DNA from 3 places in the Desulfovibrio sp. 3_1_syn3 genome. Region 2 is predicted to be linked to each of the others. Evidence: predicted binding sites of a transcription regulator. Region 2 holds the regulator's gene; each other region holds the start of a gene.
The links. The regulator sigma-54, encoded in region 2, starts transcription at its own class of promoters, with help from an activator protein. The targets are predictions, from matches to a motif close to CTGGCACGGNNNNTGCTT.
Positions count from the first base shown of each region.

Region 1 (3,274 bases), 1.2 Mb from region 2:
GGCGCGGGGGCGTCGCCCCCGCCGGGCACAACGCCGGGAGCGCCCGGCGCGGACCGGACGTCGTCTTGCTCAGCATTCATATTTCGACTATAGCCGTCCCGCCCGCGGCTGTCATCCCATGGGCCGCTGTGGGGCTAAATTTTTTGCACGTTTTTTGCAAGAAATTCCTAAAATGCGTGGAAACAGACAACCGGCGCTCTTAACGCTTGCGCCACGGAAAACGGCCTGATATTGGCTGAACAATACGCTGAGTCAGCCAAAGCTCTGCGACAGACGGCTTGCAATTCAGCTACGGCACGGAGAACAACAGTAATTTCGCAGACTGTCGGCCCATGTAACACAGTATTGTTGTTGCTTGTACTCACAGTGCCGTCTGTATACGCACGGTTCGCAGATGCGCCCACAAGCAGCGTTTCCGGGCCGCAACGTTCGGCGACACGAGAAGATATGCCGGATCGAACTTCAATAAAGGTTACTCTATGTTAAGAGTTTGTTTTTCGCTTTGCCTTCTGGCGGCGTTCTGCCTCTCGCAGCCCGTGGTTGCGGGGCATAGCGGCCCCGGCCCGTACAACGGGCAGGGCGAATACAGAATGGGGCGCTACCGAGGCAACGTCCAGGATATAGATGATTGGTTGGAACAGCTTCCCCCGAATCAACAGAACAAAGCCAGAAGAATCATAGATGACGCCCGCCCCCGTGTCCGTGAGCTGCGCGGCCGCATCCGGGAAAAAATGGCGGAACTGGAAAGCCTCAGCTACGACCAGGGAACCTCCCCGGATACCCTGCCCCGCCTGGGCCGGGAATTGCAACAGTTGCGCGACGCCCTGCGGGCCTCCCTGATGGATGTGGACGAGCGCCTGCGCCGTGAAGTGGGCGTTTCGCTGGGGCCGCCCGCCAGCCGGGGCTGCCGGATGAGCCATGCCGGCATTCCCCCGGCGGATGAAGAAGAGTAGAGGTTGTCGCCACGAGCGTCTGATTGCGAAAAATATGTTTTTTCACCGGCTCGCGGGGCTGCGCCGCCCCAAACCTCTACGGGTTCTGTGTGTCTGATTTGGAAAATCAGACACGAGCCCCCATCCGTTCACTAAGAGCATTTCAACTTTGAGAATACACATTCCCAAAGTTTTTAAGACGCTCGCCCTACTCTCAATGTCCGTACGGCGCGCTTAGCGTGCCTGCGGCCATGGCCCTGCGGGCCACCCTTCGGGTCGGTCTCCGGCGCTTAGCTCTGCTGTCGCCATCCGTAAGGCGGCATAGCCGCCAACGGCTGACGCTCGTGGCGGGCGTCTGCTTACGCAGCCACCAGAGCAATTTCAAAGTGAAATTGCTCTAAGAACTCCGGGCTCCGGCGCGGCCGACCGGCCCCCGCCTGATATCTTGTCGGCACGGGGTCGCTTTTTCCACTTCCCGCCCCCCCGTGCCCCTCCGCTTCCGCCTGTGTGAAATATAGTCACCTGTGTAAATTTTATACAACCTGTACGCGCTCTGTATAAAAAACATACGCCCCGCTTTTTATTCTTCCCGCATCAATAGAGGAAAAACTCTATTAAATTATAATAGGTTAGCCGTTTTGTCGAACGTTGGCACGCGCATTGCTATAAGAGGGCATGACGCACGGAACACCGAGCGCCGAGAAAAAATAACCTAACTGCTTGAAAGGTAAGGAGATTATAATGAGAAGTTCCCGTTTCATTCTGCCCGCCCTGCTGGCCGCCGCTCTGACTGGCGGCATACTGGTCACGGACAGCATGGCCCGCTCCCACTACAGCCCTGATTCCGGCTACGGCTGCGAAGGCTGCCCCGGTGGGTACGGCCAAGGATGGAACAGAGGCGCGGCTCTGAGCCCCGAGCAGCAGGAAAAATATACAAAGATCGTGGACGAGTACGCCAAGCGTATGGATCCCCTCCAAGACCAAATTTTCGTAAAACGGCAGGAATTGCGTGCCCTGAGGAACGCTACCAACCCTGATGTCAAAGCTGTACGGGAAACAGCTACGGAACTAACGAAATTAAATAATCAGCTGGGCGCCCTGCACGATGAAATGGCCCAGCGCCTTGAAAAGGAAGTGGGTGAACCCGCAGGCGCAGACACCCGTCCTAATGGATACGGTCCCGGTTACCACATGAGGGGCCACGGTATGGGTTACGGTCACGGCATGGGCTATGGCCACGGTATGGACCAATACTAGTCGACAACAACCTTTAACCTGCTGAATCACCAACTTGTTTATCCGCCGACGGGCGGTCGACATATACGAAAAAAATAAAACAAATTTCCTTGCCGCTCCCAGCCCCCATCAGGAGCGGCAAGGAGAACCCCCCGAAAAACCTCCTCCTTTGAACAGAACCCTCTAACCATCGGAACATCCTCCCTCTCAGCGGCCGCCGGTTGCCCCCGGCGGCCGCCCTTCCTTTTTAAGCATGGCGTCCGCAAGCGGCGCCGCCCGCTACAAATCTACACGGCAAACCCTGTCCATTGCGGCCCCACCGCGCCCAGCCGACGGCCGCATCCACAATTCAGCCCTTTCGCGGCACGCGGCGGCACACGTCCGAGAGACCGGCCGCTCCAAGCAGAAATTCTCCCCCGCCCGAAGGATCAACCATGGCTGCAAAGCCCGCCCGGGAAGCGTGGCCGCCGTGACGCAGCGAAAAACCACGTTTTTCGCAATCAGACACTGGATGCCCGCGCCCTGTTCGCCGAATATTCCGTCCCAACAGGACCTGAGGCCGCCGGAAACGGCAATTGCCCCGCCAACGATGACAGCCGGCGTTGCCGCCGGCTGTCATACTGTCGCAAGGGGAAAAAAACGCGTCGTGCCCCGGAAATCAGGCTTCTTTCATACGGATGATGAGCTCATTGAGCCGCTGGGCTTGCGCGGCAAGGTCGGACACGGCCTTGGAGGCCTCGGCCATGGCCCCGGCGGTCTGTCGGGACATGTCGTTGACCTGGACGATGGACTGGTTGATCTCCTCGCTGGCGGCGGACTGCTCCTCGCTGGCCGTGGCGATGGCGTTGACCTGATCCCCCGTGGCTACCACGGTGGCGACGATCTCTTCCAGGGCCGCGCCGGAGCGGCTGGCCAGCTCATTGGCCTCGCCGATGCGTTCCACGGCGTTGTCCACGCCGGTCATGCTCTTGGCCGTGCTTTCCTGAATAGCCGTGATGGCGTTGCCCACGTCGTTAGTGGAGGCCATGGTCTTTTCGGCCAGTTTGCGTACCTCGTCGGCCACAACGGCGAAACCGCGCCCGGCCTCGCCCGCGCGGGCGGCCTCA
Region 1 is NZ_ADDR02000001.1:1,090,549-1,093,822, reverse strand. It holds gene zraS (two-component system sensor histidine kinase ZraS) at 1-80, opposite strand, end outside; gene HMPREF0326_RS04640 (periplasmic heavy metal sensor) at 480-953, shown strand; gene HMPREF0326_RS04635 (Spy/CpxP family protein refolding chaperone) at 1,674-2,189, shown strand; gene HMPREF0326_RS04630 (methyl-accepting chemotaxis protein) at 2,827-3,274, opposite strand, start outside.
Region 1: a site for sigma-54 is predicted at 1,581-1,598, ahead of HMPREF0326_RS04635 (Spy/CpxP family protein refolding chaperone). Genes of this name have one in related genera too.

Region 2 (3,274 bases):
TGGACAACATTTATGAAGTGCCCCTCAAGTTCTATGAGGAAGGTTTTGACCAGAAAGTCGCCATCATGCTGCGCCTGCCCGCGCGCAACGCCCACCTGGAATCCTGGGAAAAGCTGGTTCACGACAGCGCCAATCCCCAGGGCAAGGTGACCATTGCCATTGTGGGCAAGTATGTTGACCTGAAAGAAGCCTACAAGAGCCTGCACGAAGCCCTGATCCACGGCGGCGTGGCCAACCGGGTGGCTGTGGAGTTGCGCTACGTCAACTCCGAAAATGTGACCGAACACAACGCGGCTTCAGTGTTCAAGGGCTGTGACGGCATTCTGGTGCCCGGCGGCTTCGGTTACCGCGGCGTGGAGGGCAAGATCGCGGCTATCCGCTACGCCCGCGAAAAACACGTGCCCTTCTTCGGTATCTGTCTGGGCATGCAATGCGCGGTCATTGAATTTGCCCGCCATGTGGCCGGTCTGGACGACGCCAATTCCGAGGAGTTCAATCCTCTGTCCGACCACAAGGTTATTTACTTGATGACCGAATGGTTCGACTTCCGCACCAAAAATGTGGAAAAACGCGACGCCAGCAGCGATAAGGGCGGCACCATGCGCCTGGGTTCCTATCCCTGCAAGGTATTGCCCGGCACCAAGGCCCACGAAGCCTACAAAAAGGATATGGTGGACGAACGGCATCGCCATCGCTATGAGTTCAACAATGCCTTTAAGGAAATTCTGGGCCAGAAGGGCATGGCCTTCAGCGGTACGGCGCCGGACGACTCTCTGGTGGAAATCATGGAGCTGCCCGACCATCCTTGGTTCCTGGGCTGTCAGTTCCATCCCGAGTTCAAATCCCGCCCCATGGAAGCCCATCCTTTGTTCCGCGAATTCATCAAGGCGGCCAAAAAGCAATCCAAAGCCTGAGCGCCGTTTTGTCGCTTGGCTTGTGATGTATGAAAGGGGAGGCCTGAGGCCTCCCCTTTGCCGTAACTGAGACTTGGTTCCCTGCGGTTTCCGTAGGGGCCGCCACCCGGCGCAAGCCTTGCGGCCTTTCCCTTTTTGTTCGCAGCTTCCGTCTATTGCATAATTTTTCAGCATATGGCACAATTTTTGTAAATGAGAACTCCGTTCAGACATTGTAGCTTATCAGCCTAAAAGAGCAGACATGGCACTGGAACTTCGTCAGCAATTGAAATTGGCTCAGCAACTGGTCATGACGCCGCAGTTACAGCAGGCCATCAAGCTGCTTCAGCTCTCGCGCGTGGAACTACTGGAAACCGTGCAGCAGGAGATGCTGGACAATCCTTTTCTTGAGGAGCTCTCGGGTGATGAGTCTTCTTCGGATCAGGCCTCCCAGACAGAGCGCCGGGAGGCCGTTGAAGAAGAGGTCTACGACAAGGAACTCGCCAAGGATGCCTCGTGGGAGGACTATCTCGGCGAGTTCGCCAGCACTCCGCGCCAAGTACAGCCGCGTGACTTTGAAGCGGCTGAAGAAATTTCTCCTCTGGAAGCCCGTTATGCCGCCAAGCCCACATTGGAAGGGCATCTGCTCTGGCAGCTGCGCCTTTCCATGCTGACCGAGGCGCAAAAGGAAATCGGCGAGGTCATCATCGGCAATCTGTCTTCCTCCGGCTATTTGCAGGCCACCTTGGAAGAAATCGCGGAGATGACCACATCCACGCCCGACGAGGTGCGGGCGGTGCTGGAAAGAGTGCAGCTTTTTGATCCCATAGGGGTGGCCGCGCGCGACGCGCGCGAGTGTCTGCTGATCCAGCTGAAAAATCTGAACTATGACCGGGATCCCATTCTTCTCGATCTGGTCCAGTCCCATCTGGAAGATCTGGAGGCCAAGCGCTACAAGCCTCTGCTGCGCAAGTTCAAGCTGGATATGGAGGAACTCAAGGAATATCTGAACATCATCCAGAGCCTTGATCCACTGCCCGGCGCCAGTTTCGGCGGCGGCGAACCCACCTATGTGAGCCCGGATGTCTTTGTGTACAAGATGGGCGATGAATTCGTCATTCTGCTCAATGAAGACGGTTTGCCGCAGTTGCAGCTTTCCTCGCTCTGCCAGATGAATATGGGATCTTCCTCGGATAAGGAAAAGGAATACTGTACGGAAAAAATGCGCTCGGCCTCCTGGCTGATCAAGAGCCTGTATCAACGCCAGCGTACGCTGTACAAGGTGGTGGAGAGCATTGTGCGCCACCAGCAGCCGTTTTTTGAAAACGGCGTCACCAAACTGGCTCCGCTGATTCTGAAAGACATTGCCGATGATATCAGCATGCACGAATCAACCGTAAGCCGGATCACTACCAACAAATACGTGGCGACGCCCCACGGGATTTTTGAGCTGAAGTTCTTCTTTAACAGCGGCCTTGAGCTGGACGACGGCAGTCAGGTCGGCTCGGAAAGCGTTAAGGCGCTGATCAAGAAGTTCATAGCCGATGAAGACTCCAAGGCCCCCTTGAGTGACGAACGCATCGGAGAAATGCTCAAGGAGCGCCTGAAAGTGAATATTGCCCGGCGTACGGTGGCCAAGTACCGCACGGCGCTGGACATTCCCTCGTCGTCACGGCGTAAGGAGCACTTCTGATCTCACAGCGGTGCTTTGCAATCCCAAGGAGGAACGCATGAATATCTCTTTCGCCTTCAAGAATTTTGAGGCCTCCGATCATTTGAAGAAGTATGCCCGCCGCCGCATGGAAAAGTTGGGGCGGTTTTATGGCAAGTCCGCGGGTCTGGAAGTAAGCGTCGTGCTGACGGTGGATAAATTCCGCCATCGTTGCGAAGTGACCGTTTCCGGCGAGGGCCTGCATATCAACGCCACCGAGCAGACCTCCGATATGTACGCGGCTATCGACCTTGTGACCGACAAGGTGGAAGCCCAGATCAAGCGTCAGGTGTCCCGCGTCAAGGAACAACGCCGTAAGGCCCGCAATGCCGATGTGGACGTCTTTACCTACAATCTGGAAGCCCAGCCCGAGGAAAGTCAGACCGTGGTGGGCACGGACCGCTTCGCGCCAAAGCCGCTGCACCTGGATGAGGCGCTGATGCAACTGGATTCCATCGGCAGCGAATTTCTGGTCTTTCTCAATGCCGAAAGCAATCGCGTCAATGTGGTTTACCGTCGGCGCACTACAGGCTACGCCCTGATTGATCCCGTGTTGTAGCCGTTCCGCCATACTTTTTCCGCCGGGCCTGTCTTCGCACGAAGATCGGCCCGGTGGCTCCCAGTGAAGTATACGTATGAGCACGTCACAGCAGCCCCCCTGCCGCAGCCC
Region 2 is NZ_ADDR02000001.1:2,315,497-2,318,770, forward strand. It holds gene HMPREF0326_RS09720 (CTP synthase) at 1-914, shown strand, start outside; gene rpoN (RNA polymerase factor sigma-54) at 1,156-2,586, shown strand; gene hpf (ribosome hibernation-promoting factor, HPF/YfiA family) at 2,624-3,163, shown strand; gene rapZ (RNase adapter RapZ) at 3,240-3,274, shown strand, end outside.

Region 3 (3,274 bases), 390 kb from region 2:
CCGTTTTTACGGCATTGACGCGCCCTCCCTGAGCCAGCCCTTCGGCCCCGATGCGCGGGACTTTCTGCTCCGCCTGATGCCCAAGGGCACCAAGGTGGGCGTGGACAGCGTGGGCGAGGACGACAAGGGCGCGGTGAGCGCCCTTGTCCAGGTTGCCGGAACATCCGTCAATTACCAGCTTTTGGTCGAGGGCCTGGCCTGGGTGAACCGTTCGACGTGCAAGGCCATGTTCTGCCGCCGCTGGTACATTCAGGAGCATCAGGCCGTTGTGGACCGGCGTGGTCTCTGGGGCCTGAATATGAGCACGCCGCCCTGGCAGTGGAGCCGGTGAGCGGCGGGCCTGGAGCAGAGTAACTTTGAAATTTTATAAATTTCAAAGTCGGCATTCTGGCGAAAAACGTGGTTATCGTTGCTGTCGCTCCCCGTATGGCTCCGTTGTCGCAACGGGGAAGTCCTTCGGGCTGCCTTCGGTCGCTTCGCCGGAATCCAAGCCGCGTTGCTCTCGATGTCTGTACGCCCTTTGGGCTACAGGCACGGCCCTGCGGGCCGCCCGTCGGGTCGGTCTTTGTGGCGGCTGCCGTTTTCGCGTCAGCAGGGCAATTTCAAAATGAAATTGTTCTAAAATGCAAGGAGTGGATATGAGCGCTGTGTGCCCGCAGGACGTGCGGGATTTTCTGGACAACTGGCAGGCTGATCCGTTGAAGGCCAAAGAGGCTTTCGTGGTCTACAAGGACTTTCTCGTGGGCCTGTCCGGCGTGAGCCTGGATTTCAAGGCCCGGCCGGGCATCAGTTATTCCCTGCGCGCCCGGCATGAGGCGCAGCGGAAGCGCGAGCTTTTCGTGCTGGTGGACGTGGTGGACGACGAACCGGAAAGCCGCTGGCTGTCCGTCTGCTTTTACGCCGACATGATTACGGATCCGGACGAAAAGGGCGATTACGTGCCCGAGGGCCTGATGGGCGAGGACGCCTGCTGCTTCAACCTGGATGAGGACGACGCGGCCATGCGCGCGTATATCGCCGCCCGTCTGGCCGAAGCCGCCCGTGCCGCTGCCGCCGGGGCATGAGCGTACTGAGCGGCCCCTGTGTGGCCATTGATTTTGAAACGTCCGGCTATGCGGCCCACAGCGCCTGCGCTGTGGGCCTTGCGCGCATTGAGGACGGCCGCGTTACGGATTGCTTTTACCGTCTGTTGCGGCCGCCGTCCGCGCGCGTGCTGTTTACGGAAATTCACGGCCTGACCTGGCCCATGCTCAGGGACGCTCCCTCCTTCGCCCAGGCCTGGCCGGAAGCGGGCGCGATATTGTGCGGAGCGCATTTTCTGCTGGCGCACAACGCCTCCTTTGACCGGCGCGTGCTCCTTGCCTGTTGCCGTGCCGCCGGTCTGCCCGCGCCGGAGGCGCCTTTTCTCTGCACCCTGAAAGGTTCGCGGCGCAGCCTGCCCCTGCCGTCCAAAAAACTCAATCTGGTCTGCGAGTATTTCGGCATCGCGCTCAAACACCACAACGCCGCCTCCGACGCGCAGGCCTGCGCCGAAGTCTATCTGCGGCTGCGCGGCCTGGGCGTCACGGACGCCCAGATGCGCCTCTGAGCGGCGCCATGTGCCTGTTCGGAAAAACGCCCTTGCCGGAGTCCTGACTCTCGCCGCATCCTGTTCCCGTTCCGAAGGAACTTCGGCCGCGCCAAAACCTTGGCGCGGCTTTTATTTTTTATCTGCAATTATCTGAATTCGCACATAAAACAGACTGTGGAACAAACTTTGCTTCTCCGGGGCAGGCATTCCTGTCGGGAATGCGGGAGGCTTTATGAAAAGTATGTTCAACAGCCAGATCGGTCTTGTCAGCCGGGTCATGGATATGCAGCTGCAGCGGCAGAACGTGATCACCAGCAACCTGGCCAACGTGGAAACGCCCAACTACAAGCCGCGCGAGCTGGCTTTTGAAAAAGAACTGCAAAGCGCGCTGGGCCTGGACATGAAGGGGCGCATGAGCGCCACCAGCGAAGGGCATATGCCGGCGGCCTTTAATCCGGACAATTTCGGCCCTGAATGGTCCAAGCAGTTCAAGCCGCGCCAGATCCACGGCGAGGACCGCGTCAGCCTGGACAAGGAAATGGCCAAGCACGCCAAGAACCAGCTGCAATACACCGCGCTTACCCAGATCATGAGCAAAACCTTCGAAGGCATGTCCACCATAATCCAGGACGGCAAGCAGGCTTAGCCGGGAGATCGTTATGGATTTTCTGACCGCACTCGATATCGGCGCTTCCGGACTGACGGCGGACCGCACCCGTATCAACACCATCTCCATGAACCTGGCCAACGCCAAAACCACGCGCACGCCCCAGGGCGGCCCCTACCGGCGGCGCACCGTGGTGCAGGCGGCAACGGACGTGGACGATCCTTTTTCCGTGCACATGCGCTCGGCCCTGGACCGCGAGCTCAAGGGCGTGCGCGTCATGGCCGTGACCATGGACAAGCGCCCGCTCAAGCAGGTCTATGAGCCTGGGCATCCCGACGCCAACGCCGAGGGCTATGTTTCGTATCCGGACATCAATGTGGTGGAGGAAATGGCCAATCTGATGAGCGCCCAGCGCAATTACGAAGCCAATGTCACCACCGTGGAAGCCATCAAGGGCATGTACAACAAGGCTCTGGAAATCGGCAAGTCATAGGCCGTGCAGTCGATAGGAGTATGTCATGAGCGTTCAGGCACTGGGCTTGCGGGCCTACAGCGATGCGTTGCAGCACTTCAACAAGGTGGACGGCTCCCTCAAGCAGGGCATGCCCGTGGGCAAACAGACCTTGTTTTCCCACACCCTGGACCAGAGCCTGCTGCGTGACAGCGTGGACAAAGGGGAGACTTTCGGCGCGCAGGCCGATTTCATCCGCTACCCCGACCAGCAGCACACGCCCGTCACGCCGTCCAACAGCTTCGGCGACACGATCAAAGGCTCGCTGAACAAGGTCAATGAGCTGCAGAGCGCCAAGGCCCAGGCCATTGACGACTTCGCCTCGGGCCGTAGCCAGAACGTGCATGAGCTGATGATCACCATGCAGAAATCCAGCCTGGCCATGAAGCTGACCAGCGCCGTGCGCGGCAAGGTGTTGGAGGCGTATAAGGAAATTTCCAAGATGCAATTCTAGAAAGTGCCGTCACGAGTATCTTTTCGGTTATCTCTGCGTCAAACTTTCGCCCGCTTTTTCAGTCGAGTACCATAAGAGTACACTCCTTTAAAGCGGGCTTGTTTTCCTTGATATAACACGAAAATCTATCTC
Region 3 is NZ_ADDR02000001.1:2,700,572-2,703,845, reverse strand. It holds gene HMPREF0326_RS11310 (thermonuclease family protein) at 1-331, shown strand, start outside; gene HMPREF0326_RS11305 (hypothetical protein) at 639-1,064, shown strand; gene HMPREF0326_RS11300 (3'-5' exonuclease) at 1,061-1,588, shown strand; gene flgB (flagellar basal body rod protein FlgB) at 1,803-2,216, shown strand; gene flgC (flagellar basal body rod protein FlgC) at 2,230-2,670, shown strand; gene fliE (flagellar hook-basal body complex protein FliE) at 2,696-3,142, shown strand.
Region 3: a site for sigma-54 is predicted at 1,745-1,762, ahead of flgB (flagellar basal body rod protein FlgB). Genes of this name have one in related genera too.